One region of the Rhizobium sp. WW_1 genome, then DNA from elsewhere that is predicted to be linked to it. Evidence: riboswitches for the same ligand, from Rfam matches in the RefSeq annotation. Region 1 holds a riboswitch; each other region holds the start of a gene.

Region 1 (7,244 bases):
GTATCGGCAGCACCGATATCCGTCAGATATACCCGGGTACCGACCGGAATCATCGATTTGAGTTCATCGACGGTCGGGATCTGCTTAGGCAGGATTTCGATGGATGCGGAAAGCGGGCGGGTGTCGACTGATAAGGAGGAGGCCATATATATACTCTGATGGATACGTGCTTTTATGTCGCTTGCTCTCTACGCGTAGTCGCTATGCGGTTGCTACGCGCGGAATGCTAATCGGATACTCCGTCCAGTTTGCAGCCCAGGCCGTTACGCTTGTCTCGAATACGCCATGCCTGAATGACCTCCGGCGTTTCGCGAAGCTCCCAGGCAAATCTGGCCGCATAGTAGGGTATCTGGAACGTGCCCTGTGCGCGTGATGAACGCAGAGACCGCACGCTTGCCGCCTGCAGCCATCATTATGGGTAGATTCCTGAAACCTCAAGAGAAACACCGCCAGGCCTGCAAATTAGAGATCCTGAGCCTAGCCGTTGAGATAGCGGCGCATGCAATAGAGCAGCGTTGCCTGTTCTTCGTTCTCACGAATGTCGATTACGCGCCCGAAGAGGATGCGGTGGGTTGCCTCGTCGACGGCATTGGTGAGCTCGCATTCGAAGCTGACCGAAGCGTTGGCCAGGATCGGGACGCCCGTGAGGCCCTCTCTCCATTCGCCCAGCGCAAATCGATCCTCCATCGGCGTCTTCCCGCCGAAGGTGTTCGAGATGTCCTCATGACCCGGCATCAACGTGTTGACGCAGAAATGGCGCGTGTTTTCAAAAGCATGAAAACACGAGCTCGCTCGATTGATACATACGAGAAGTGTTGGCGGCGTATCGCTGACACTGCAGACTGCTGACGCCGTAAAGCCGTAGTGCTTACCGCCAGACCTGGTGGTGACGACGCTGACCGCCGTGCCAAGGCGCGACATGCCGTTGCGAAATGTGGCTTTGTCCACAATGTTGAAGCGGTGATCCACCATTCCCATATCGGCCTCTCAAACGCGTTCGGGACAGGCGAAACCGAGACGGTTCCGCAAGGTTCCTGTTCATATTCGGTGCGCAAACGCATCCCCTCGCCTGCACGACCCGTACGACTATTTCGATGAAATCGATAGGTCGCCCGGGAAGAGCGATGGGATGACGTTGAAGCCGTCGGCACCCTTGGTGGTGAACCGGCTCACCAGCACTAGGCCGAGAGTTCCCTTCGGACGATTTCTGCGCCGGCGCTCAAGGCATTCAGCTTGCCTCTTGCCACACGACGAGAAAGGGGTGCCATGCCGCAATTGGTGCAAGGGCAAAGTTTGTCGGCATCGACAAACTGAAGTGCCTTTCGCAGAGTAGCGGCCACTTCCTCTGGCGTCTCAATGGTATTGCTTGCCACGTCGATAGCCCCCACCATCACTTTCTTGCCTCGGACAAGCTCGATGAGATCCATTGGAACATGAGAGTTGTGGCATTCCAGGGAGATCATACCGATACTGGATTTCTGCAGCTTCGGGAAAGATTCCTCATATTGCCGCCACTCCGATCCTAGGGTCTTCTTCCAGTCTGTGTTAGCCTTGATGCCATACCCGTAACAGATATGAACGGCAGTTTCGCATTTTAGCCCTTCGATCGCCTTCTCCAGGGTGGCAACTCCCCAATCATTCACCTCATCGAAGAAGACGTTGAATGCTGGCTCGTCAAACTGAATGATATCGACACCAGCAGCCTCTAATTCCTTGGCTTCCTGATTGAGGATCTTGGCGAATTCCCATGCCAGCTTTTCACGGCTTTTATAGTGGGCATCATAGAGCGTATCGATCATGGTCATTGGACCGGGCAGCGCCCATTTGATGGGCTGCTTGGTCTGCTGACGCAGAAACTTGGCATCTTCGACAAAAACGGGCTTCTGACGCGACACAGCTCCGACGACTGTTGGGACGCTCGCATCATAGCGATCTCGAATTCTGACGGTCTCACGCTTCTCAAAGTCGACGCCGCTGAGGTGCTCGATGAACGTCGTGACAAAATGCTGGCGCGTTTGCTCACCGTCGCTAACAATATCGATACCTGCCTGTCGTTGATCGTCCAAAGACAAACGCAGGGCATCCTGCTTGCCCTCGATCAATTCCTCATCTTCCAATTTCCAAGGTGACCAGAGCTTCTCAGGCTGCGCAAGCCATGAGGGCTTCGGCAAACTGCCGGCGGTGGACGTGGGCAACAGTCTTTTCATGATAGCGACCTTATATTTCGGTTCGTCAAATAGCGTAATTGGCAGACCATTGCTCAAGAATGGTCTTGTATGGTTTGATGAAGTGCTCCTCAGCAAATCTGCCCTGCTCGATAGCCAACCGGCTACGTTCTTCTCGATCATAGACAATTCGAGTGAGTGAATAGTCCTGGTGCTTCAGGCTCGGCTGATAACATGTCCCGGCAGCCGAATTGGCATTGTAAATCTCGGGTCGGTAGATCTTCTGAAAAGTCTCCATCGTGCTGATGGTGCTGATCAGTTCAAGATTGGTGTAATCACCAAGCAGGTCGCCGAGAAAATAGAAAGCCAAAGGCGCGACGCTATTCGGCGGCATGAAATAGCGAACCTTTAGTCCCATTTTTCTGAAGTATTCATCGGTTGAAGAGAATTCATCCTGGTGGTATTCGATACCCAACACCGGATGCTGATTTTCAGTTCGGCGATATGTCCTGCTGCTTGACGCGCTCAGGCAGATAATCGGCGGCTTATCGAAATTTTCCTTGTAGGCACCTGAATTCAGAAAGCTTTTGAACAGCTTACCATGCAGGTCGCCGAAATTATCCGGAATGCTGAAATCGGGGCGGTTCTTGTTGTGCTCTGGCAACACGACGCTGAAGTCGTAATCTCGCACGTAAGAGGAGAAGTTGTTCCCCACAACGCCCTGAATGCGTTCATTCGTTTTCCGGTCGACGATGTTCGTTTTCAATACCTCAATTAATGGGAAGGCATTACCGTCGCCTTCAGCACCGATATTCATTTCAACGGAAATGATCTCAAGTTCGACAGAATAACGATCTGCATTTGGGTTATCCCAATTCGCCAGGGCGTTGAAACGGTTGTCGATCATCTTCAAGGCGTTCCGCAGATTCTCCTGACGGTTCGCCCCTCTCGCCAAATTGGCAAAATTAGTGGTGATCCGCGTGTTCTCTGCGGGGCGATAATCCTCATCGAAAGAAATTCGCTTTATATTAAACGTAAATTCTTCGTTCATCGCGATCTTGCGCTCTAAATTCCGAGATAAAACCTGCATTACTGTTTTCCCTTTCGAGATTTTCCTAATTGTATGTTCCGGTTTTCTCGGGCGTAATTCGTCACACCCTCCGACATTAGGAGCGGTGCGTGCTATGTAGCTGAGGGATTGATCGACTAAAAATGGTTTTATCTCATTGAAGCATGAGCCATCTTCATCATTTCGCGGTCGAAGCGCTCCAGCCGGAATTCAAAGACGTCGCCTTTCCCAGTGCTCATAATGGGCAGCCACTCGCCTCAAGCTTGACTTTTTACAGACATCTTGACCCCTTCGGCGACATGCGGCATTGGTTCGTCGTCGTGGTTCTGCGGACGAAAGTCCGGAGCTAAGAGGGAATTCGGTCAGGGATCTTGTGAAGACCCGAAGCCGAAGCTGCCCCCGCAACTGTGAGCGGCAAGCGAAGGTCCATCCATGTCACTGAGGCGTGCCTCGGGAAGACGGACCATAGCAATGACCCGCAAGCCAGGAGACCTGCCGCGATAGATAACGTCCACGGGCGGGGTGTCCCGGTGTGCCGCTTTTGCGATCGGCATTCCCGTGCCGTCGCCTTTGCGTCATGTCAGCACCTTACCACAACACAATGGCAGTGCCGATGACAGAGACCACGACGATAGCAAAAACTGCCCAGCATGGCTCGATAGCCAGCCTTATCGATATCGCTTTTCCCGAAGATACGAACCATCACGGCACCCTTATCGGGGGTACCGGACTTGTCGAGCGCGCAGGCCGCAGCTCCATGTCCATCGAGACAAAATTTCGGTCCGAAAACCCGTTGACGGGCAACTGGCATAATACGGTCACCCGACACTTCAGGATGGTGGCGGTCTGCAAGGATCACCGGCCAGCTTCCGTCCACGGTCGTGGTGCGACCGGAGCCGTTCCCCTTGAGCAGAGGCGGGCATAACCATGCTGGACAGGCAACATCTGTCAATCCTGCGCGAAGTCGATCGCTTGGGCAGTCTGACGGCGGCAGCCGAACGGCTGAATGTGACCCAGTCTGCACTCAGCCATACGATCCGAAAGCTCGAAGAGCGCTATGGCGTGGCTGTGTGGGAGAAGGATGGTCGTAATCTTCGCCTCACCGAGGCCGGGCGTTACATTGTGACGCTGGCGCAACGCATTCTACCGCAGATCGAAAGGGCTGAGGATGTCTTGTCGGATTATCGCTACGGTCAGCGAGGCTCTCTGAAGATCGGCATGGAATGCCATCCCTGCCATCAATGGCTGATGGGCGTCACAAAACCCTATCTGGTGGACTGGCCGGACGTGGATCTGGAACTGACGACATCATTTGCCTTCGGAGGGGTGGCAGCTCTGACGGGATACGAGATCGATATCCTGATCACACCGGATCCGATCGAGGCGCCGGGCATCCATTATCTATCTGTGTTTGACTACGAGCTCGTGCTTGCCGTACCGACCGATCACCCACTCGCGCGCAAGGACTACGCCGAACCAGCGGATCTGCTGGACGAAACTCTCTTCACCTATCCCGTGCCGCCGGAGCGATTGGATGTATTCACGCAGTTTCTAGCTCCCGCCAACTGCCGTCCGCGACATCACCGGAATGTTGAGACCACGGAAATGATGCTTCAGCTCGTTGCGGCCGGTCGTGGCGTCAGCGCCATTCCGAACTGGCTTGTACGTCGGGAGGCTGCCGAACTCGGCGTTCGTCCTGTCCGGATCGGAAAGAGCGGAATAGGTAAGAGTATCCATCTCGGTCTGAGAAGCGGCGACGAAGCCGTCGATTTTATAGCTGGGTTCCTAAACACGTCGCGCCAGACATCAGCTTGACGCGTCTGTGCCCTTGTCCTCCTTGCCGGAATAGACCTTGCCGATCGAACTCGGCGAGGTCTACGGCTATCAAAGACTGTATGACTATCGTCTCGACCGAGGCGAGATGCGTTGCCCGAACCGGGCTGCGCATCTGACCCGTCTTGCCGGAGTTAAGGCGCAGATCTGTTGCAAACGTCGCTGGCGCCTGGGGCGGCAGGACTTCCATCGTTGTAGATAATGCGCTCAACCAGCAATTTGACGTAGAAGTTCCGGATAAGGACTGGGTCACGGGCGTCATATTGCAAGCGCTGCTGATGGCGGTGTCGAGGTGCAAGCCGAAGGGTCAGATGTCGATCCACTCGGATCAGAGCTCGCAGCTCACCCGCATGGACTGGGCCTCGTTCGTCAAGCACCATAACCTGGTTCACTCGATGAGCCGACGGGTTAACTGCCATGACAATCCTGTGGCCGAGAGCTTCTTCAATCTTCTGGAGCGTGAACGGATACGCCGCAGGGGTTGCCGGTCACGCAACGAGGCTCGCTAGGACGTGTTCGATCACATCGCGACGTTCTGCAATCCGAAACGCAAACACGTCAAAAACGGGATGCTGTCACCGGTCGGCATCGCGAAGCAGCAGAAATTACAACCCAGGGGCGTCTACGAAGCGCTGGGCAATTTCCATAACCGGATCCCGTGTCCATAATAAGTACACACGCGTCTATTCGAAGAGAAAACTAGTTCACGCAAGCGCACGTCGGGATATGACTCGGGGTAACGAAGAAATGTTAGAGCGTGTCTATGCAAGCAAACAATGTTCCGCCAACTCAAAGTCGTAGGACATCGTTAAACCTGTTGCGTTGCCTTATATTAGCCTTCGTCCCTATGCTCTCACATTCGGCCTCGGCCCAGTCCTCCGACCAACTCTGCATCAACAACATGGTGGACGTCGACCTCAAGACCGTCGCTCTCTATGAGGTGGATACGCCGACCGGCATCCACTTCGTTCATGGTCCTGAGGCAGGAAGTTGCCCTGCTGCGAACGACGTCTGCCAGCAGCGGGCCCGCCTCGTGAAAGGCAATCAGGTTGTCGTCATAAGCCGCTTCGGCGATTACGCGTGTGCGATATACGTTGCAGCGCGTAAAGGTAAGGCTATCGCCACTTCCGGCTGGTTGCCACTTTCGGCTTTGAAGACTATCGAGCCCTCGCCCCACTGGGCCGGTCATTGGATCAGTGATGACAGCGATGCGACGATCGATGTCGTGGCAAAAGACGACGCCAAAATTGGGATCGATGGCAACGCGACATGGAACAGCAACCCAATCGACGCGCAATCAGGTCAGTTCGGTGCAGTCATCTCCCCCCAAGGCGCTTTCGTCTCCTTTACCGATGGCGACAATATAAAGACTGCCTACGCGAATTCAGCGTGCACAATTAAAGCTGCTCAACTCGGCCCTTATCTTGTCATCACGGACAACCACAATTGTGGTGGCTCCAACGTCACCTTCTCAAGCGTGTACGTTCGAAAATGACGGCGTCCAAAACCGGCAATCACGTGATTATAGAAAGAGCCGAGGAGCGGCGAAGCGCAATGTGTCGCAACTCTCACATTCCTTAGCGGCATGATCGAAAAGGCGTAGGAGATCATGCGATCGATAAAATCGTCCACGATGGCCGACAACGATGGATAGTGGAGAGAATCACGTTTTGTATCGGGGAATGACCGAAAAGCCGATGCAAGAATATGTTGCACGCGTATCCTTACATCGAGTTTTGGCGCCGTTGTTGCCCATGATCATGGGGTCGATAGACGCTAGTCCGTGATGCAGGGCTTTCTTGCTCGACCGCGGTCGAAAGATTTTCGAAACGAAGCGATCCACAAAGTGGTCGCCCTCCACAAGGAAAAAAGCGATCATGCGCTTGAGACTCCTCTCCCTAATCGCGGCTTTGCTTTCAACTCCGCTTCTCGGATACGCAGCGACTGCCGGATTGCCGGGCGCGAACGCCAGCGCCGCTGACGTCGTGAGATTTACGGTCGACTACGAAGGCCATGCCGCCGACGCGGACGAATTGCTCCGAGGCGCCAGTCGTTCACCGACGAAGATGGAAACGATCCTGTTTACGCATGATTTCCTTGCGAGTTGGTACGCGCTGAAGGCGAAGGAAGCAGCAAATCCCGATGCCGTCTCGGCGCCCAATAGCACTCCGGGAATC
Region 2 (7,244 bases), on a different contig from region 1:
AGCCACAGGCCGACATAGACCGTTTTCTGCGGCGGCATCGGCGGCACACCAAGGCGGCCGGATGGCCGGCGCTTCCACCACATGGTCGCGGCCGTGACGCAGCAAAGGATGATGGCAAGACATGCCGCAAGCATCAGGAGTTGGTTGAAGAGGCCCCATTCCTGTCCCTGATGGACGTTGATGCCCCATTCGATCGCCTTGCCGAGCGCCGGATACTGGTCGTAGGAAATATCGACGAGTGGCTTGCCGGAATATTGGTCGATATGGACAGTTCGCTCCTCGCCGAGATCGCCGAAATAGTGACTTGCGGTATAGACGCCGGTTTCATCTGTCGGGATGGCAAGGTCTGAACCGGCCACCATGCCCAGACCGTGCATGATGTGGACGGCCCTGTTCAGGCCGATCGGCTTTGCCGATTGCGCCGCGGCGATATCGGAGAGCGGAACGGGCGCATTCTCGACCACCCAGCCGGCGCGGCCGACGACATCCTGCGTGACCTTCGTCGATTTCGGCACATCATCCCAGAGTGCGGCCGGCGTTCCGAAATTGTGGGCGGTCAACCAGGTATTGACATTGGCGCCCCAGTAGCCGGACCAGGGCATGCCGCTGAAGGCCAGGAAAAAGATGAGGACGCCTGCGAGGGCGCCGGTCACGGCATGCAGATCGCGCCAGAAGACGCGCCGTGATGGATTGCCGCGAACCGTGAGCACGCCTCCGGCCTGCTGGCGCGGCCACCAGAGATAGATACCGGTCACCACCAGGACGAGGGCGAAGCCTGCCGCGATCTCGATGAGACGGTTGGTCCATTCGCCGAAATATTCGAGGCTGTGGATACGCTTGACGACCCAGCCGAACTCCTGCTTCGAGCCGACCGAGCCCAGGATGCTGCCGTCATAGGGATTGACGTAGACGATGGTCGATTGGCCGTCCCTGGAGACCGTGACCCAGGCCGAGCGGTCTGGCGCCGATGCCTCATGATAGGAGGTTGCGCGGGCGCCGGGAAAGGCTGCGAGTGCGGCATCGACGATCTGCTGCGGCTGCCGCATCGTGCCAGTCTCGGCAACGAGATAGCGATGCGAATAGAAGGTGTCGGCAATCTGATCCTTGAAGAGATACAAAGACCCGGTGATTGCCAAATTGAGCATGAAGGGAATGACGAGAAGACCGGCGAAAAAATGCCAGCGCCAGATTGCACGATAGAGTGAGATATTATGGGTAGCTGCGACAGCAGGTTCAGCAGCGGTAAAGGCAGACATGAAAATCCTCCGAAGATCGGCGGGCTGCCGCAAGCGATCGATCCGGGGAGGGGCGGCGATTGTTCGCCGTTTGAAATGCGCCTGCTTCGCGTGAGCGGCCGCAGCGGCTCGTTCGGCGAAGTTTTGCGGAAAACACCAATCCTCGGATTTCACGACTTGAAGGTCGCGCATGACGGCAGCCGTTGACGGCGGGCGTCACGACAAAAGCCGCAACGCCGGTTCAGCCAACGATGTCGAGGATGGGTGGCGCCCTTGGGCCGGTGTTCGGTGGATAAAGCTGCCGATGGAAGGCTTCCGATCTTGCAACGACGGTCTCTCCGCGCTGAGAGGCGAGGCGTTCGCAAATCTCGGTCGGAGGTATGGGCAGAACCGCGGCGGAAGCGATCCGGCAGGCTTCGCACCCGGGCGCATAGGCTTTTCCATGCACCTTGCCGTCCGCGTCCTTGTAGGTGATGCAGAGAATGGGCAGGGACCCGTCCGGCAGCCTGTATTGCGCAAGTTCTATGGGAGATATCTCATCCGCCGTGGCGACGACCGGCTGATGGGCAAAGCCGACAAGCAACAGCGCCATGGCGCAGACGATGCGCGCACTCCACTGCCATGTACGCGAAATTGTCTTCCGCATTCTTGTCCCCACCACCCGCATCCCGCGGATAAGGTTGCAGTCATAGGACAGGCTCATTACAAGCGCAATGCGTCAATTCGTGCCGCCGCAAAGTTTGCGGACATCGATGACAGCGCAGCACCGACAGCGTCGAAACGCCCAGCGGAATGCCAAATTGACCGGCAGCTCTTGATCGCCAGGCGCGCGGCGCCAGATAGCGTTGACCATTCGGATCTATCGGCCGCGCCCGATATCGCCTGGCTCGCATGACAGAATCCGGAGACAGCCATATTGAGACGCATTGCTTCAGAAGTTCGATTGCGACGATGACCTCCGCCCACAATTCCCGTCCGAACACCATCGCCAGGCCGCCAATCAGCGAGAGGCTTGGTAAACCATTTTACGGAGATCGCATGGTATCCGGCATCGACTTCGACTATGCCGATACCGGTCATTCGTTACGGCTAGTCGCGAGGACTGGGAATAGCAATGGAAATTGAAACACATTTGGTCTCGCTCATTCGCGTCCTCGGCCAGGTGGCGATCATTGTCTATGCCTATTCCTGGGTGATCCGCATCGTCGAGCGCGGCGCTTTGAAATCGGCTGCCGTCGGGCTGTTGTTCGGGCTGGTCGGTATCCTGTCGATGGGCGATCCCATACAGTGGATGCCAGGCGTCATTCAGGATGGCCGCTCGATCCTGCTTGTCCTCATACCGATCTACGGCGGCCTGCTGGGAACGATCGTGGCCGCCGCGATGATGGCCCTGTTTCGCTTCATGGTCGGCGGGATGGGCGCCATGGGCGGTGTTGCCGGTATCGCGATCGTCGCGGCCGCCGGCTATGCGCTCAGCCTGTTGCCGCGGCAATGGACCGGCACGGGATGGAAACGATCGGCCCTGTTCGGCCTGGCGACCTGCACGTCGCTCGTGGTTCTCCTCTTTCTGCCGTGGGTGGTTGCGCGCGCGCTTCTCCTTTCGGCCGCGCTCCCGGTGACGATCGTCAATATTCTTGGCGTCATGCTGCTGTCGGATCTGCTGCAGCGGGAGCAATATCGCATCGGCATCCAGCGCGCGCTGGAGAATGAAGCCACCCTCGATCCGCTGACGAGGCTTCCCAACCGCCGGGTGCTGCAGCGCGAAGGCGATCGATGCAGCAAGGAAGCCGGTGTGCGGCGCATTCCCTTCTCGATCATCATGCTCGATATCGATCACTTCAAGAAAATCAACGACAATTGGGGCCATTCCTTCGGCGACACCGTTCTGGCGCGGGTGGCGGATGTCATCCGGCAAACCGTGCGCAAAACCGATATCGCGGCCCGCTATGGCGGCGAAGAGATCGTCGTCCTGTTGCCGAACACCGACATGAGGGCGGCCGCCGCCGTTGCGGAGAAAATTCGCAGCGATATCGAGACGACGATGCTGATGTTCGATCAGGACGCCGTCCATGTCACCGTCAGCATCGGCATTGCTTGCTCGCTCGAGCCGACCACGGATTTCAAGCATGTGCTCGAAGCCGCCGACAAGGCGCTTTACCGGGCGAAGGCGGGCGGAAGAAATCGTGTGGAGCAGGCCGAGGCGGCTTAGCATTGCTGGGGCCGTTGGCAATGAGCATGATGTGCCCCTTCCTCTTTACTATCCATGCGTTCTTGACGGGAAGGGTCCGTCCGGAATAACTGGACGCGACGGTTCCCCAAGGAAGACTCCGCGGGGATTAATAGGGAACACGGTGAGGGCGACCCAAGAGGGACCTAGACCGTGGCTGCCCCCGCAACTGTAAGCGGATTGCCGATCATCCCGGGGTGACCTTTTCCGGCTCGCTCCAGAGGCTTTGAGCCATGCCACTGCAGCCAAGCTTGCGGGAAGGCAGATGATCGTCAGATATCCGCGAGCCAGGAGACCTGCCGTCGATCACGATCCAATCAGCCGGGCGGGGATGCTCGGAAAGGACAGAGAATGATTGACCTGCGCCTTCGACATTATCCGAGCTTTTTCGGCCTTGATTGGGATCTTCGCAACCGGCGGCGACCTGCCTGAGCGCGATTGTGCTGACACCGCCCAGTTTCCTTGTCCTATCGAGATCTTTCATGCGCCATTTTTTGACGACCATTACATTTGCACTCGGGCTGACCGGGTTTGCCGCGTCCGGCTTCGCCGCGACCCAATATCCCCTCACGATCAATAATTGCGGCGAGAAGGTCACCTTCCAGAAAGCGCCGGCCAAGATCGTTTCGATCGGCCAGGGTATGACCGAAATCCTCTTTTCGCTCGGCCTTGCCGACAAGATTGCGGGAACGGCCGTGTGGGTCGGCCCGGTTCTGCCGCAATATGCCGAAGCCAATGCCAAGATCCCCCGGCTTGCCGACAACGATCCGAGCTTCGAATCCGTGGTCGGCAAGGAGCCGGATCTCGTGGCTGCCGAATTCGAATGGCATGTCGGCACACAGGGCTCCGTGGGCAAGCGCCAGCAGTTTTCCGAGCTCGGAATCAATACCTACGTCGCCCCAACGGATTGCGTCGCCAAGGTCAATACCGATGGCGGCGATGGCGTGCGCAAGGAGCTGTTCACGATGGGTCTGGTCTACCAGGAGATCGATGAACTCGCTCAGATCTTCGACGTTAAGGATCGCGGCGATGCCTTGATCGCGGACCTGAAGAAGCGCGAGGCGGATGCTGTTGCCTCGATTGCCGGAGCCAAGGCGAAGGATCTGCCGATCGTGTTCTGGTTCTCCAGCAAGGAAGTCAGCGGCGATGCCTATATCGCCGGCAAGAACAGCGCCCCGGCTTATATTCTGAAGACGATCGGCGCTCGCAATGTCGTCACGACCGAAGAGGAATGGCCGCTGGTAGGGTGGGAGACGATCGCACAGGCCAATCCAGCCGTGATCGTCATCGCCACCATGGATCGCCGCCGCTACGCGGCCGACGACCCGAAGGTCAAGGTCGACTTCCTTGAGAAAGATCCCGTCACCAGCCAGCTCGATGCCGTCAAGAACAAGCATTTCGTCATGATGGATGCGCAGTCGATGAACCCGACCATCCGGACGATCGACGGTATCGAAATCCTGGCCAAGGGCATCAAGTCCTTCGGTCTGGCACAGTAAAATATGAGCCTCGTTGCAGAACGTCGGCCATGGTGGGCGCTTTGGGCGCTCGCCATGGCTGCGGTCGTCCTCCTCGCTTTCATGATCAGTCTCGCCGTGTCGATCGGCGAGATCTCGATTCCGCTGTCGACCACTGCGAAGGCCGTGTCGAACCGCTTGTTCGGCACGGGCTTCGAACTCAGCCGGATCCATCAGGGGATCGTCTGGGATTATCGGTTGAGCCGCGCGCTTGTCGCGGCGAGCGCCGGTGCGTCGCTGGCGCTGTGCGGCGTGGTTTTGCAGGCCCTGCTGCGCAATCCGCTTGCCGAGCCCTATGTGCTCGGCATTTCCGCCGGCGCTTCCACCGGCGCGGTCTGCATCATGATCCTCGGGCTCGGTTACGGCATTCTGGGCCTCTCCGGCGGCGCTTTTCTCGGCGCGGTCGCGGCCTTCCTGTTTGTCGGTCTGCTTGCCGCCGGCGTCGGCGGCACGAGCGAGCGCATCATTCTCTGCGGCGTCGCCGGCTCGCAGCTTTTCAATGCGCTCACCTCCTATATCGTCACCACCTCGGCCAATGCCGAGCAGGCGAGGGGCGTCATGTTCTGGCTGCTCGGCTCCATGAGCGGCGTGCGCTGGCCGGACGTCTATCTTTCCGGACCTGTCGCCATCATCGGCTTTGCCGTTTGCATGGCGCATGTCCGGGTACTCGATGCCTTCATCTTCGGCACGGATGCGGCGGCCTCGCTCGGGATTGCGGTCCGGCGAGCGCAGATCGTCCTGCTTGGCGTGACGGCCTTGATGACCGCGGCGGTCGTCAGCATCGTCGGCTCGATTGGCTTCGTCGGGCTCGTCATTCCACATGCAGCGCGTTTTGTGGTTGGACCAAGCCATGATCGGCTGCTGCCGGCGGCGGCGCTGGCCGGCGCCATTTTCATGGTTGCTGCCGATATCATCTCGCGCATCATCATTCCCCAGCAGATCCTGCCGATCGGCGTCGTCACCGCCCTCTTCGGAGCTCCGGCCTTCGCCCTTATTCTCTATCGCGCCCGGAGGACGGCATGAGCATCGCGGTTGACACGGTGACGTTTGCGGCCGGCGATAGTCTGATCGTCAACGGCGTCAGCCTGACGGTCGAAAAGGGCAAAGTCCTCGGCCTTCTCGGGCCGAACGGTTCTGGAAAATCCAGTCTGCTGCGGCTGATATGCCGGCTGCGCAAGGTCAAGAGCGGCGTCATCCGGCTTGGCGGCAGCGATATCGCCTCGATTTCGCGCGGCGATATTGCCCGCCGCATCGCGCTCGTTGAACAGCAGGCGACAACCGATACGCAAGTGACCGTGATGGACGTGGTGCGCCTCGGTCGCACGCCGCATCGCGGCCCCCTGTCGGCCTGGAGCGCTCAAGACGATGCGGCGGTTTCGGATGCGCTTGTTCGCGTCGGCATGCAGAGCCGCGCTGGGCAATTATGGCAAACCCTCTCCGGTGGAGAGCGGCAGCGGGTCCATATTGCAAGGGCGCTTGCCCAGACACCGAGCGAGCTTCTGCTCGACGAGCCGACGAACCATCTCGATATCCAGCATCAGCTCGACATTCTTGGCCTGGTCTCCAGGCTTGACGTTACATCGATCGTCGCGCTGCACGATCTCAATCTTGCGGCGATGTTTTGTGACAGTCTCGCCGTGCTGCAGAAGGGCGAGGTGGTCGCGGCCGGCCCGCCGGAAGACGTGCTGACGCAGGAATTGATCGAACGGGTTTTCGGCGTGCGTGCGCATGTGCAGAAATCTTCGGTCCACGGCCGCTGCAACATTCAATACATGGCAGGTTGATTGCATGGACGGCGCCAATTTCGATCTCAAGGAGGAGATCAGGGACTATTGGTCGAAGCGCTCTGAAACCTTCGATCTTGCCTTCGGGCATAAAATCGCGCCTGGCCCCGAGGCCGATGCCTGGCAGGAGCCGATCCGCGCGGCGCTCGGTCCCCAGCCGAAGCGCGTGCTGGAACTTGCTTGCGGCACAGGAGAAGTCACCCGCCTGATCCATGATCTCGGTCATGACGTGACGGCACTCGATTTTTCCGAGGCAATGCTTGCCGTCGCGCGCCGGAAGCATGCGGGCAAGCCGCGTTTGCGCTTTCTGCTGGCGGATGCCGAACAGACCATGGAACCGGACGAAGCCTATGATGCGATCGTCTGCCGGCATCTGGTCTGGACGCTGACACGACCGGAGGAAGCCCTGAAGGAATGGCGTCGCTTGCTGAAGCCCGGTGGGCGCCTCGTGATCTTCGATGGCGATTGGGCTGCGCCGAAG
Region 3 (7,244 bases), on a different contig from region 1:
ACTGGGAGAGGGCTTCGACCTCGTCATAGGGCAGGATGCGGTTGATATCGCGATCGCTTGCCTGCTGTACGAAACCCAAGGCGAGCGACCGCGCGATATCGAGCGCTTCCTCCTCGCTTTGAACGCGATGCGCGGGCGGCCTGATGCGTTCGTGCAGCTGCGAAACAGTCCCCATTGACTACTCCTCGGCCAGCGCCAGATGCGTTTCTCAGGCACGGCAAATCGCTGCGATCTTAATTTCTATAAATGGGGCGCACAATCGATTTTCCTGGCAGCTCGCGTGCCGCCTTTCGTCCTGGCGGGGGGGCGGCTGAAAGCGCAAGCTCCAAATCCGACATGGCCCGCATCGGGAGAGGGAATCTCACGACCTCTCCTTGGTCGTCCTTCAATGCGGGAAGCGGTTCTGCAGGCTGGCCCCAGGGCTAGGATTTGTTTTCCCTTTTTCATCGGCAGAAGCGAGCGCGGAGGGCCGGGAGGTAGCCGATAGTCCGGCATCTGTCGCGACGCGACGTCATCGATCGGGTTTCGTCCCGCCAAGAAAGCACTTGCTAGCGGCGCGTTTTCGCGCTTTCATATACGACTAAATAAGTAGACAATGGCAATAATCCTGCCGCCGGATGGCTTTTGAAGAGTAATCATCGGCGGCCGATTGCAGGCATCTGGTGTTGGATCGGAGTTGGACCTGCCTGTCGCATCTTTGATTGCGGAAGAGGATTCCGGATTGAAGACACGCGGCGAAGATTGAGAACTGAAGCCGCTTTCATGCATTCTGCCGGCCGCGGTTCCGAGATTGCCGAGTCCCAGAAATCGGAGTTTGTGTTTCTGGGCCCGTAGAGTGAGCAAGCCCCAAGAAAGGCATGATCGACCACCTCTTGACTCAGGAGTTGATATGACGGTTCAGGGATTCTTTTCCGCGAGGACGAACGCGACGGCGCAGCCCTATGCGATGCCGCGCATCGCCGTGATCGGTCGTGGTTTTTCCGGCATGATGATGGCCATCGCCCTGATGAAGACGGTGCGCTTTCCCTTCCATCTGCAGCTTTTCGACCCCAATTCCAGCGTCAGTGGTGGTCAGGCACTGGCCTCCGGTCATAGCAGCGAAATCTTGAACAGCCGCGTTCGCGATCTTTCCGTCTCCGCCGGCGATCCCGACGACTTCAATCAATGGCTTTCCAGCAACGCGCCTTTCCGTAGTGCCGTTCCGGCGGCAATACCCGGCTTCCTGCAGATCTTCGTGCCTAAGAGCATTTTCAGCGACTATGTCTACCAGCGCTTTTCGGAAGCCTTCTCCTCGCGGCGTGATGTTGCCGTGCAGGTCAGCAGCGAGACGGTTTTCGCACTCCGACGTGTTCGCGGTGGCCGCTTCGTCGTGGAAAGCGATGGCGCCGCCAATGCGCCATTCGATATGGTGGTGCTGGCGACCGGCTACGGCGTTGCCGATCAGGAAACGCAGGCAAGCGATCTTGTGACCGTTCCGACGGCCGTGCGCGCTCGTCGTCTCGTGTCACGACCGCATACGATCCTGCTCGGAAGCGGACTGCGCGTCGTCGACCGGCTGCTGCAGATGCGAGAGAGCGGCTATACGGGGCAGATCACCATCGTTTCGCGGCGAGGGTTCCTGCCGCAGAGCCACACGCGCAGCAATGCCGACCCGGTCTTCCCCGCCGACGAGATGCCCGGAAAGCTCAGCGAAATCGTTCGCTTCATCCGAAAGGCTTGTGCGGAGGCGGAGGCGAGCGGCCAGAGCTGGCAATCCGTCATGAATGGTTTGCGCAAGCATGCGCGATCGCTGTGGCGCTCCTTGCCGGCCGGCCAGAAGCAGCAGTTCAACCGCCATCTTCGGGCGCTTTACGACAGCCATCGCAACCGGTTGCCCGAAGCGCTGCATGTTCGTCTGAATCAGGAGATGGCCGAGGGCAACACGCAATTACGGCGTGGTCATCTCATTCGGCGGACGCCGACCGGACTGGTTTTGCGGCCCGCAGGGCGGCAGGAGACCGAGCAGCTCTATGCCGACGATGTGATCGACTGTCGATGCCAGGCGCCCGATCTGAATGCGCCTTTGCTGCGCAGCCTTATCGATGCCGGCCTTGCGGTGCCGGACGAATTGGGTCTTGGTCTCGCCGTCGATGCGACAGGCGGACTCGAGGTCAATGGCTACGCGACGGAGGGCCTCTTTGCCATCGGTCCTCTGGGGCTTGGAAGCCTCCCTGACATCGATCTCGTACCGGAGATCGTAACGCAGGCCTATGCCGCGGCCGAGGATGTGGCGGAGCGCTTCCATCCGCATTGCAAGGCGATGTAGCCGCTCCGCAACGTCTTCTCTCCAAGATCAAGGCCGCGACGCGCTTCGCCTTGCAGCGGAGATGGCGCGTGGGCGCAAATTTTTCTTGTCTTCCGTTATGTAATAACGTAACGGAAACCTATTGCCCAACCGGACCTCAGGACAAACGACATCACTTATGACATCGCCGTTGCCCACCCCTGTTTTCTATGAGATGAATAGCCCCGATGGTGCCGCCTGCGGATCGATCCCGATGGCGGCTGAAAAGGGAACACGGTGCGGATTACCCATCAGGGGCCAAGACCGTGGCTGCCCCCGCAACTGTAAGCGGAGAGCGCGTTCGCAGCACGCCACTGGCTTTATGCCGGGAAGGCGCGAACGGGCTGTGACCCGTAAGCCAGGAGACCTGCCATCGAGGATATCAACTGCAACGGACGGGGTGTTCCGATGGAAAATCAGTGGTTGGGCGAAGGCGCCGTTGTGCGCGCCGGCCCTCTATTGACTGTGCCTCCGGCGAAATCTCCGGGAGGCATCTCATGGACAAAGCAAAAGAGGCGATGCATCGGATCACCGTATGCACGAATTGCCGCCACGTCGACAGGCCGTGCCGGCCCGGCCTCGATCTCTTGAAACACCTGCAAGCGGCCATGTCCGAGGCAGGCGAAGCACTTTCCGACGATTTCAGCCTCTCGGGCAGTGTCTGCATGGCAGGCTGCGAGCGGCCATGCACGGTCGCCTTTCAGGCGAGGGCGAAAGCGACCTATCTCTTCGGCGACATCGAGGACGCGACCGATATCGGCGCCCTCGTTGCCTTCGCTCGGCTTTATCAGGATCGACCCGACGGGCTCACGCGCGAAAGCGAACGCCCAAGCGCGCTCGGCGGCAAGACGCTTGCGCGCATCCCCGCCGCCATCGTTGCGGCCGAATACCAGCCGTCGCCGTTGCAATAGGAGCCGACGATGTCCGTACGAAGCGCGCGATTGGACGCCGATGGCGTCACCTGGGGAGCCCAGAAGGGCATGCCCATCATCAGCGGCATCACATTGTCCGTCGAAGCCGGCGCCCGGCTGGCTATCATCGGTCCGAACGGGGCGGGTAAATCAACCTTGCTCCGCTGCCTTTATCGCGGTCTCAAGCCGCAGCGCGGTTCGGTGCGCCTCGACGGCGTCGATCTTTGGTCCATCGGCCCGCGAGAGGTCGCGCAGCGCATCGCCGTCGTACCGCAGGAAACACCTGACAGCTTTCCGTTCAGCGTCCGCGATGTGGTGCTGATGGGGCGCATCCCGCATCGCAAGGGCATGGCGCGCTGGAACGATCGCGACCATGACGTGACGACCGGGGCCCTGGCGCGGCTGGAGCTGGAATCTCTGGCGCTGAGGCAATTCGCGTCACTCTCAGGCGGCGAAAAGCAGCGGGCATTGATCGCACGCGCCTTAGCCCAGGAGCCGGAACTCATCATCCTCGACGAGCCGACCAATCACCTCGATATCCGGCACCAGCTCGAAATTCTGGAACTGCTCAAGGGGCTGGGGCCGACGATCGTCACGACGCTGCACGACATCAACCTTGCAGCAGACTTCGCGACACAGGTCGCCGTTATGGATTGCGGCCGGCTCACGGGGCAGGGCGAACCGGCCGAAGTCCTGACCGTCGAGCACGTATCGAACGCATTCCGTGTCGGCGCCCGCCTGCATCGCACCGATAACGGCCCGCAACGATTTTCATTCTCTCTTCGATAGTTAGATCATTGGAGTCATTCATGTTTTCTCGCATATCCTCTTCTGCAGCAGTCTTGCTTCTCGGAAGCTTGCTCGCGGGCGCGGCGCTGGCCGAACCCGTCACGGTGCGCAGCTGCAATCGCGACGTGACTTTCGACAAGGCGCCCGAGCGCGCCATCTCGAATGATGTCAACCTCACGGAAATGATGCTGGCGCTGAAGCTTCAGGATCGTATGGTCGGCTATACCGGCGTTTCCGGCTGGAAGACGCTGGACGAGAAGCTGCGCGAAGGCGTGAAAGAGCTGCCGGAGCTGTCGCCGAAATATCCGAGCAAGGAGGTGCTGCTCGGTGCCAATGCGGATTTCTTCTTTGCCGGCTGGAATTACGGCATGAAGGTGGGTGGCGAGGTGACGCCGGAAACCCTGGCTCCCCTCGGCATCAAGGTCTATGAGCTGACGGAATCCTGCATCTTCGTCATGCAGAAGAACAAGCCGACCATGGACGATATGTTCGTGGATCTCCTCAACCTCGGCAAGATTTTCCGCGTTGAGGACAGGGCGGAAGCGCTCGTTTCCGGCTATCGCAAGCAGCTTGCCGAGATTCAGGCGAAGATCGGCCATGTCGACAAGCCAACCCGCGTCTTCGTTTATGATTCCGGCGAGGAAAAGCCGTTCACTTCGGGCCGCTACGGCATTCCGACCGCGATGATAGAGGCGGCAGGCGGCGTCAACGTCATGGATGACGTCGAGAAGAGCTGGACGGAAGTCTCCTGGGAGCCGGTCATCGAGAAGAACCCGGAAGTGATCGTTATCGTCGATTATGGCCAGGTGACCGCTGCGCAGAAAATCGCCTTTCTCAAGGGCAATCCGGCCTTCAAGAACATCGATGCGGTGAAGAACGACCGTTTCGTCGTGCTGCCTTATGTCGAGGCGACGCCGGGGCCGCGTAATATCGAGGCCATCGCCACGCTGGCCAAGGCGTTTCATCCGAGCGCGCTGTAAATGTCGGCAATGCAGATCCGTCCGGTCGATCATCGGGCGGATCTCTTCCTCAAGATCCAAATATGCGCCTCAACCTCTCCATTCTGATCCTCCTGCTTGCCGCGGGCTTCATCCTGTCGATTACCGCCGGGGTGTCGTTCGGCTCGGCCTCCATTCCATTTTCCACCGTCTGGTCGATCGTCGGCAACAAGCTGCATGCAGGCAGCTTTCCGGTCACGTGGTCCAGCGGCCAGGAAAGCATCGTCTGGGATGTCCGCTTCCCGCGCGTCGTGCTGGCGGCGCTCGTCGGGGCGGGGCTTGCCATCACTGGTGCCGTCCTGCAGGCGCTGACGCGAAACCCATTGGCGGACCCGCATCTTCTTGGCGTATCCTCCGGGGCGGCGTTCGGCGCCATTCTGGCGCTATTGCATACCGGGTTGATCCTCGGTCTGCTGACGGTGCCGTTGTTCGCCTTCACGGGCGCGTTGCTCGCGACCGCGGCCGTGGGGTTGACGACGCGCCTGACACGATCGCATTCGGCCGATCGGCTCGTCCTGTCGGGCGTGGCGGTCGCCTTCGTCTTCACCGCACTCGGTAACCTCCTGATCTTTCTGGGCGATCCGAGAGCGGCCAATACCGTTGTCTTCTGGATGCTGGGCGGGTTGGGACTGGCGCAGTGGCAGCACCTGATCTATCCAGCCGGCATTCTGCTGCTTTGCCTCGCCTTGCTTCTGCCGAAGACGAGGGAACTCAATGCGCTTGCGATGGGCGATGAAACGGCTGTCACGCTTGGAATTCCCGTCGTGCGGTTCCGTCTGCTGCTGTTCGTCGTCACGGCATTGCTGACGGGCGTCATGGTCGCGTTTTCGGGCGCCATCGGTTTCGTCGGATTGATGGTTCCGCATTTCGTGCGGCTGATCGTCGGCGGCGACAATGTGCGCGTCGTGCCGCTGAGTGCCGCTTTCGGCGCGCTGGCGCTGATTTGGGCCGATATCGTCGCGCGGCTGATCATGGCGCCGGAGGACATGCCGATCGGCGTCGTCACCGGGTTGGTCGGGGGGATAGCGTTCATCCTGATCCTGCGAAGCGGGCGCGCATAGATCCACCCATTGCCAAGGCGTCTTCCTGGCCTATTTCCGGGCGGGCAATGACCGGTCCTACATGTCGTCTTCGGGTGAGGGCGAGCGATGCCCGGTTTCGCGTAAGGTTTGAGACCGGATAAGCAGTTAGAATGCCTTTGTGTCGCCTTTCTTTGTCTTACAAGGCTTACGCGTAAAGACTATGGAATTCGCAATCACACTATAGGACGACTCGGCTCTCCATTTTGCGGCGATTTCGGTCATCCACTGCCTGCGACTTTACGTGCAACGAGGAGCTTTGCTTGCGCCCGCTGAAATCTCGTCTTCTTCTGCTGCCCCTTTTGCTGCTGGCATTGGGTATTTTTGCGGCCGTTAATCCGCTGGCGGGCGGGCATGCCTTTGCGCAGGATCAGCAGCCGGCCCAGGCTTCACAGCAAACCGATCAGCAGCCCACGCAGCTGGCAAACGGGCTGCTGGACGCGGCCGTTGCCGATCTCGGCAAGGCGAAGAAGGCCTATACGTCGCTACGGGACGCAGCCAAGCAGGCGACATTGGATGATGAAACGCTTGTGGCGCTATCCGGCCAGGTCGATGATCTCAACCGGACGGTTGCTGCAATTTCCGCGCGCCTGAAACCCCGTACCACCGAGATCGATGCGCGCCTGACGCAGCTCGGCGCGGCCCCCAAGGAAGGCCAGCCGCCAGAGGCTCCGATCGTCACGCAGGAGCGCGATAGGCTCAATGCCGAGCGCTCGCAGATCAGCGCTGTCATCCTCGATGCGGACAATCTGACGGCGGAGACCAATCGATTGTCGATGCAGTTCATCGAGGCGCGCCGAAAGCTGTTTACCGAGACGCTGTTCAAGCGGACGGAAATTTCCGCCACGACATTCGACGATGCGGGGGCGGCCCTCCTCGACGAAGGCGTCAAGTTCAGCAGTGCGGTGACGAGCTGGATCGGCTTCGTATTGAAAGCCAAGCTTGCATCGCTCCTGGCTGCCGTCTGCCTGTCGATCGGAGCGGCGCTGATATTTCTCTCCGGTGGGTATCGGCTCTTCCGCCGCTACTATGTGCAGGACGAGGCCGTCGAAGATCCGCCCTATATCAGCCGGCTCTCCGTCGCCTTCTGGTCGACCTTGATCCGGACGCTGTCATTGGCGGCTTTTCTCGTCACATCCTTCTT
Region 4 (7,244 bases), on a different contig from region 1:
CGGCAATCGCCGCAAGCTCGGTGTCGGCGGCCGACAGAAAGACGATATCGCCGGGCGACTGCCCAAGGTCGATCGCCTCCTCGCCGTCGCTGATCGTTCCCTTCTGAGCCAGGAGGAGATGCATGGACTTCCCTTAGGCCAGCGCTTCGATCGCCTTGCGAACGATCGTCTCGTCCATTTCGTGCAGGCCGATCACGACAAGCCGGGTCGCGCGGGCTTCGCCCGGTGTCCAGGCGCGATCGAAATAGGTGTCGATGCGGCTGCCGACGGCCTGCAGCTGCAGGCGCATGGGCTTGCCGGGAACATCGACGAAGCCCTTGAGGCGCAGCACGTCATGCTCGGCGATCGCGCCCTTCAGCGCATCGACAAAAGCAACCGGGTCGGCAATCGGACCGAGTTCGACGACGAAGCTGTCGAATTCGTCGTGGTCATGCGGCGTGCCGTCCTCATGCTCCAGTTCGTGATGGGATTTGCGGTTGACGATATCGTCTTCCGTGCCGATGCCGAGACCGAGCAGAATTGCTGCCGGCACATCGCCGTTCTTCGCTTCGATGATCGTCGGCTTGCGGGCCGTGCGCGAGGCAACTTCGGCGCGGACGCGGCCTAGACCGTCACCATCGATCAGATCGGTCTTGTTGAGCACGATGAGGTCGGCGCAGGTCAGCTGATCCTCGAACAATTCTTCGATCGGGCTTTCGTGATCGAGTGAATCATCCTCGACACGGCGAGCTTCCACGGCGTCATGATCATCGGCGAAACGGCCGGCGGCAACGGCGGCGCTATCGACCACCGTGATGACGCCGTCGACGGTGACGTGCGTGCGGATGTCAGGCCAGTTGAAGGCGGCGACCAGTGGCTGCGGCAGCGCAAGGCCTGAGGTCTCGATGACGATGTGGTCCGGACGCGCATCGCGCTCCAGAAGTTTCGTCATGGTCGGGATGAAATCGTCGGCGACGGTGCAGCAGATACAGCCGTTGGTCAGCTCGATGATGTCGTCTTCGGTGCAGTTCTCCGCACCGCAGCCCTTCAGCACGTCACCATCGACGCCGAGATCGCCGAACTCGTTGATGATCAAAGCGATCTTCTTGCCGCCGGCATTCTGCAGGAGGTTGCGGATCATCGTCGTCTTGCCGGCTCCGAGAAAGCCGGTGATGACGGTGGCGGGAATTTTTTCCTGGTTCATATGCATCAACCCTTCATTTTCAGCGGCAGGCCCGCTGCGATAAAATAAACTTCAGCACTCGCCGCCGCGACCATCTGGTGCAGCCGGCCGGCATGATCGCGAAATTCGCGCGCCATGCGATTTTCAGGCACGATTCCCAAGCCCACCTCGTTGGAGACGAGAACGAGCCTTGATCGTGCTGTCGGCAAGAATGCAGTCAGGGCGGCAAACTCCGCCGCCATGTCGCGCTCCGCCATCATCAGATTGGTGACCCAGAGCGTCAGGCAGTCGACAAGCACTGCGTGCTGCTCCGCGTCAATCGCCGCAAGGCGAGTGACGAGATCCATCGGCTCCTCATGCGTCTGCCATTGATCGCCGCGGTCGGAACGATGCTGGGCAATGCGCTCGCGCATCTCGTCGTCCCATGCCTGCCCGGTCGCCACGTAATGACGGTCAAGGCCTGTATCCGAAACCAGAGATTCGGCGAATCGGGATTTGCCGGAACGCGCGCCACCGAGGACGAAAATGGCTCGGGAGGTCGAAGACGACATGCCTTATGCCCGCTCCCACGCACAAGCGAGGGTCGACAGCCTATAGCTGGAACCGGAAAACGGGCGTCTACACGCCGAAAACTCGTCTTGCGCCATGACAACCTCCGTGCTGGCAGCGGAACTTGCGTCCCAGAACAGGCTCTGTGCCCGGCACGCATGGCAGGTCTCCTGGCTCGCGGATAAGGCGCCGCGACGGGGCGGACCGAAACCGGTCGCCCCCGATCGTGCGCCAGCGGGTCTCTCTCGCCTTCCCGGCAATCCATCACGAAAAGGCGGACGATTCGTAGAATTGGAGGCGTCCAGCCCTGGTTGATCATGATGCCACGCCAGTGGCTTTTCCGGTTTGAGCCTGGCCCGCCCCGCTCGCCCCATGCGAACCATCGACGGATTAGACTTCAGACCGGACGAAAGACCCTGACCGCTCTACAGTCGCGGGGTCGGCTGTGATGAGAACGCCCGGCTTGGGTCCGTCCCGTCACATTCCCTTTTCATCCCATGCGGCGGATCGCCGCTCGGGAACCATTCGTTATATCGTCAATGATTAGGCTTTCACTTAGTTCAAGTCAATCAAGGGCATGGATGCGACCTTGGCCATCCTGATTGCGAAATCGGCGGAAAATTCCCGCAAAACCAACGGCTTTTTTGCCGTATTTCTTTGATGTTAGGAGTTTATAGAGGGTAAGTCCTCACATTGAGTAAAAACATATCGTCCGTTTCCCATGCTACAGAAATTCCAACCGCGACGCCTCGGCGTCTTTTCGGCCCTATTCGATCTCGCTCGGTTCAGGGCATTGCTGCGCCGTGGCGAGTTGGGACTCGTTTTCGCTGGCGCGCTGGTCGGAATAGCCTCCGGTTGCGCCGTGACGGCAATGAGCTATATCTCGCGCAAGCTGCACAGCGTCATCTACGGCATAACGGATTATGAGCGCCTGAGTTCGGCAGCAATGGCGATTCCCGACAAATCGGTATTGTTCATCGCGCCGGTCGCCGGCGGCATCATTCTCGGCATCCTGCTCTACATATTGTCGCGCACGCGCAAAAAGCCGATGGTCGACCCGATCGAAGCCAATGCGCTGCATGGCGGCCGCATGTCGCTCACCGATAGCATCATCGTTGCGGTGCAGAACCTGATCTCGAACGGTTTTGGCGCCTCCGTCGGGCTTGAAGCAGGCTATACGCAGATCGCCGCCGGCATCGCCTCGAAATTCGGCTACAAGATGCAGATGCGCCGCGCGGATCTACGCATGCTCGTCGGCTGCGGCGCGGCCGGCGCGATTGCCGCCGCCTTCAATGCCCCCCTCACCGGCGCCTTCTACGCCTTCGAGCTGATCATCGGCAGCTATTCGATACTGACGCTAACGCCTGTCGTCGTCTCGGCGCTGATTTCAACGATGATCGCAAGGCTGCTTGCCGGCGACGACTTCGCCATCGATATCGATCATTTCGGCGCCATCGTCCCGGCGGACTATCTTCCCGCGGTCCTGCTCGGCGCCTTCTGTGCCGGCATCGGCATCCTGATCATGCAGGGCGTCGCCTGGGTCGAAGAACTCGCGCGCAAAAGCTCGATCGCACCACCCTTCCGCCCTGCGCTGGGTGGCCTGGTCGTCGGATCTCTGGCACTGATCTCGCCGCAGGTCCTGTCAGCTGGCCATGGTGCGCTGCATCTCAATCTGTCCACGGACGTCACACTCGGCGCGCTGGTCGGGCTCTTCATCCTGAAATCCCTGGCATCGGCGGTTTCGATCGGCTCCGGCTTCAGAGGCGGCCTGTTCTTCGCCTCGCTGTTCATGGGCGCGCTGCTCGGCAAGATCTTCGCCTATTGTGCGCCCTATTTCGATCACGCCACGCTGACGCCGGTCGTCTATGCGGTGGTCGGCATGAGTTCGCTCGCCGTCGCAATCATCGGCGGTCCGCTGACCATGACCTTCCTGGCGCTTGAGATCACCGGCGACTTCCCGATCACCGCCCTGGTGCTCGCCGCCGTCATCACCTCTTCCCTGGTGGTGCGCACCACCTTCGGCTACTCCTTCGCCACATGGCGCTTCCATCTGCGCGGCGAAAGCATCCGCAGCGCCCACGACGTCGGCTGGATACGCAATCTCACCGTCGCCCGCATGATGCGCCCCGACGTGCATACCGGCAGTATCGACATGAGCATCGAGGAATTCCGCAAGAATTTCCCGATCGGCTCGGCCCAGCGCGTCATCCTAGTCGACAAGAACGAGAAGTATTCCGGAATGGTTCTTGTCCCCGACGTCTATGCGAGCCCGGTCGAGAAGGACGACGAAGAGCACGGCCTTTCCGATTTCATCCGGCTTCGCAACGAGTTCCTGCAGCCACAGATGAACGCCAAACAGGCCGCCGCCATGTTCGACCAGACGAAGAGCGAAGCGCTCGTCGTGGTCAACGACTTGATCGAGCGCAAGGTGATTGGCCTGCTGACGGAAAGCTATACGCTGCGTCGTTACAGCGAAGAACTCGACCGCCGCCGCCGGGAAGTGTCGGGCGAACTCTAAAGCAGCAAAGAACGCGGCGGCTTTCCGTTTGGAATTCGTGAATAAACAAAGAGATAGAGCGGTTTCGTAACTCGAGGAAAAACGGAAATTCTCTACCTCACGAGGCTGTCGAGCCAGGCGGGATCGAGCACGCTTTCCAGCTCCCTCGCAATATCGTCCAGCGCCGCATCGACACCGGCGCGATAATTCATTCGTTCACCGGAGAGGCCGAAACTCGCCAGCAGCTTTGCCCGGTAGGCGTCGCTGCCGAAGAGCCCGTGCAAATAGGTGCCCATGACGCGCCCGTCCGGCGATATCGCTCCATCGGGCCTACCGTCGATGACAGTCGAGGGCCGATCGCAGTCGGCGCCGTGCGTCACGCCGAGATGGATCTCGTAGCCGGACAGCGGCACGTCATATTCCCTCGATACCGCAAGGCTGTTGCGCACGGTCTTTTCCGGCGCCATCTCGGTCTCGACGTCCAATAGGCCCAAGCCGGGCGTCTCGGTCACCGATCCCTCGATGCCAAGCGGATCGTAGACGGTATGGCCGAGCATCTGGTAGCCGCCGCAAATGCCGATGACTCGGCCGCCTCGACGCACATGCGCGGCGATATCGCGATCCCATCCCTGCTCACGCAGGTCGAGGAGGTCACCGATCGTGGACTTGGAGCCGGGCAGCACCACAAGCCCCGCATCGGCAGGCAGACGCTCGCCGGGCCTCACAAAGACGAGATCGACGTCTGGCTCCGCCCGCAGGGGATCGAGATCGTCGAAATTGGCGATGCGCGACAGCACCGGCACGGCGACCTTCAACGCGCCAGAGGAGCCGCGTGCAAGCCGCTCCAATACGACGGAATCCTCGGCCGGCAGACGCGCCGCCGCTTTCAGCCACGGTACGACGCCGTGGCATTGCCAGCCCGTGAAGCCGCCGATAGCCTCTATGCCCTCTCCGAACAGCGAGACATCGCCGCGAAACTTGTTGATGAGGTAGCCGCGGATCATCCGCCGATCCTCTTCAGGCAGGATATGATAGGTGCCGACCAATGACGCGATTACGCCGCCACGGTCTATGTCGCCGACGAGTACCACGGGAACATTGGTGCGCGTCGCAAAACCCATATTGGCGATGTCGCCGCGCCGGAGATTGATCTCGGCAGGCGAACCTGCCCCCTCGACGATGACGAGATCGGTCCCTGCACGCATCGCGGCGAAGCTTTCCAGCACCGCACCAAGCAGCTGCGGCTTCAGTGCCTGATAGTCCCTGCCCTTGGCATGGCCCCAGACCTTGCCCTGCACCACGATCTGGCTGCCCGTCTCCGATTGCGGCTTCAACAGCACCGGATTCATATGCACGGAAGAAGGAACGCGCGCCGCCAGCGACTGCAGCCATTGGGCGCGGCCGATTTCGCCGCCATCCTCGGCAACGGCCGCGTTGTTGGACATGTTCTGCGGCTTGAACGGACGCACCCTGACGCCTTTGTTTGCGAACAGCCGGCACAGCCCCGCGACCAATACCGTTTTTCCGACATCGGAACCGGTTCCCTGCAGCATGATCGCTCTTGTCATTCCCCACCACCTCGAAATGCCGCAGCCACTGAAAACGCTAGATTCTGCCTTGATTTTGCCGCGATCCACGGTCGCTCGAAAGCGCGATGACGATACAAAAATGCATCACGTTCAAACATGCTCTGTTTGCGACATTGGATGACGATTTCATCCATTGTGAGTTACGCAGAAGAGGATTATCTCCATCGCGAAAACACACAACGAAACCGGCCGGTCCGGGTCGGAGGATACCCCAATGCTCTTCATCTTCAACAGACAGAATTCCATCCAGATCGCCTGGAACGGCAAACTCCCGGCACGCCGCCCGGAAAGCCGCCTGCAGCAGCTCGACACGCGTTTCGGCACGGTCGGCTTCATCCGCACCTATAATGTCGGCTGATATCGCGTCAAGCCGGCATCCAAGCATATGAAAGCCGCCATGCGACAGCATCGGCGGCTTTATTTTTTCGATCACTGCCAAGACGAGACTTTGACGGCTGCACTTCCGGCGGATGGCAAGCCGTCCCAAAATGGGACCCTTTAAAGCGCGAAAACCGCGTGATCCGGAGATCAACGCGGTTTGCCAAAAACGCCGGCTTCCCTGCACATACGCCGCAAGGTTCGCTTTCCCCGGTACGCAATACCTGATCCAGGGAGGCAGCGGATGTCCCCCGCCACGCATCGATTGATAAACCGACATCGTTACCGGACGGTTATTAAGTGCTTAAATTAGAGTGAATCTGAAAATTTTTTGAAAATTTTCTCCTCTGCGTTGAGAAATCGCAAACGACGCAAACAGGACATAAAACGTCTTTTAGGGACGCGATATTTCAGCGGTATTTAAATTTGCCCTGGCGGCAGGACGCCATCGAAGCCTTGCAACGTCCATTTTGCAGCCATGAATAGCAGAAAACAGGCTAATTCAGGCGCTTAATTAAGCTTCTCCAACAGGCGCGATAACTTCAATTGGCCGGCGGGCTGTTGATTTCTTCATTCAAATCCTTACGCTGCCTAATGTCGATGCAAAAAATGCCGGGCCGCGACAGGATTGCGCGGTCGCAAAAAGACCAAATGCACGACGGCAGCAGAGGGAACCGTACGGGCGTCGTCAGCGGCGTATGAACGGTTGCAATTGAACCGCGCTGACAAGGGGATCGACAGAAATCGAAAGCGTTTGGAGTCGATTTCCGCAACGTAACGAAAAATTGGGAGACGATATCAAATGAAGAAGCTTCTCGCTTCAGCCATCTTCGCATTCGGCGCCTATGCTTTGGCTGGCTCGGCGCAGGCCGCAGATTGCGGCAGCGTATCCATCGCGGAAATGAACTGGGCATCGGCCGGCGTTGCCGCCCAGGTCGACAAGATTATCCTGCAGAACGGCTATGGCTGTAACGTCACGCTGGTAACCGGCGATACCCAGCCGACCTTTACCTCCATGGACGAAAAGGGCGAGCCGGACGTCGCTCCGGAACTCTGGGTCAACGCCGTG

What was found. A riboswitch is a leader RNA that binds a small molecule or an ion and turns the genes downstream of it on or off. The one in region 1 is predicted to bind cobalamin.
Region 2: linked by a shared signal. The riboswitch ahead of BJ928_RS07820 (ABC transporter substrate-binding protein) and the one ahead of BJ928_RS39600 (hypothetical protein) in region 1 are both predicted to bind cobalamin.
Region 3: linked by a shared signal. The riboswitch ahead of BJ928_RS20520 (DUF1636 domain-containing protein) and the one ahead of BJ928_RS39600 (hypothetical protein) in region 1 are both predicted to bind cobalamin.
Region 4: linked by a shared signal. The riboswitch ahead of cobU (bifunctional adenosylcobinamide kinase/adenosylcobinamide-phosphate guanylyltransferase) and the one ahead of BJ928_RS39600 (hypothetical protein) in region 1 are both predicted to bind cobalamin.

The regions. Positions count from the first base shown of each region.
Region 1 is NZ_RAIN01000027.1:47,754-54,997, forward strand. Features, by position in the region: gene BJ928_RS35810 (methylenetetrahydrofolate reductase) at 1-146, opposite strand, end outside; gene BJ928_RS35815 (flavin reductase) at 478-972, opposite strand; gene BJ928_RS35820 (methionine synthase) at 1,179-2,207, opposite strand; gene BJ928_RS35825 (DUF1852 domain-containing protein) at 2,233-3,216, opposite strand; cobalamin riboswitch at 3,539-3,749, shown strand; gene BJ928_RS39600 (hypothetical protein) at 3,848-4,159, shown strand; partial or broken gene BJ928_RS35835 (LysR family transcriptional regulator) at 4,162-4,965, shown strand; partial or broken gene BJ928_RS39605 (IS3 family transposase) at 5,004-5,735, shown strand; gene BJ928_RS35845 (hypothetical protein) at 5,969-6,562, shown strand; gene BJ928_RS35855 (hypothetical protein) at 6,867-7,244, shown strand, end outside.
Region 2 is NZ_RAIN01000002.1:75,605-82,848, reverse strand. Features, by position in the region: gene BJ928_RS07840 (PepSY domain-containing protein) at 1-1,256, opposite strand, end outside; gene BJ928_RS07835 (hypothetical protein) at 1,477-1,881, opposite strand; gene BJ928_RS07825 (diguanylate cyclase) at 2,350-3,444, shown strand; cobalamin riboswitch at 3,527-3,781, shown strand; gene BJ928_RS07820 (ABC transporter substrate-binding protein) at 3,945-4,961, shown strand; gene BJ928_RS07815 (iron chelate uptake ABC transporter family permease subunit) at 4,965-6,002, shown strand; gene BJ928_RS07810 (ABC transporter ATP-binding protein) at 5,999-6,763, shown strand; gene BJ928_RS07805 (class I SAM-dependent methyltransferase) at 6,768-7,244, shown strand, end outside.
Region 3 is NZ_RAIN01000006.1:501,658-508,901, forward strand. Features, by position in the region: gene BJ928_RS20510 (SfnB family sulfur acquisition oxidoreductase) at 1-175, opposite strand, end outside; gene BJ928_RS20515 (FAD/NAD(P)-binding protein) at 890-2,305, shown strand; cobalamin riboswitch at 2,496-2,713, shown strand; gene BJ928_RS20520 (DUF1636 domain-containing protein) at 2,821-3,234, shown strand; gene BJ928_RS20525 (ABC transporter ATP-binding protein) at 3,244-4,023, shown strand; gene BJ928_RS20530 (ABC transporter substrate-binding protein) at 4,044-5,003, shown strand; gene BJ928_RS20535 (iron ABC transporter permease) at 5,066-6,082, shown strand; gene BJ928_RS20540 (mechanosensitive ion channel family protein) at 6,364-7,244, shown strand, end outside.
Region 4 is NZ_RAIN01000009.1:230,419-237,662, forward strand. Features, by position in the region: gene cobN (cobaltochelatase subunit CobN) at 1-124, opposite strand, end outside; gene cobW (cobalamin biosynthesis protein CobW) at 134-1,183, opposite strand; gene cobU (bifunctional adenosylcobinamide kinase/adenosylcobinamide-phosphate guanylyltransferase) at 1,189-1,713, opposite strand; cobalamin riboswitch at 1,854-2,252, opposite strand; gene BJ928_RS25365 (chloride channel protein) at 2,433-4,229, shown strand; gene BJ928_RS25370 (cobyric acid synthase) at 4,322-5,776, opposite strand; gene BJ928_RS38895 (hypothetical protein) at 6,012-6,155, shown strand; gene BJ928_RS25375 (ABC transporter substrate-binding protein) at 6,978-7,244, shown strand, end outside.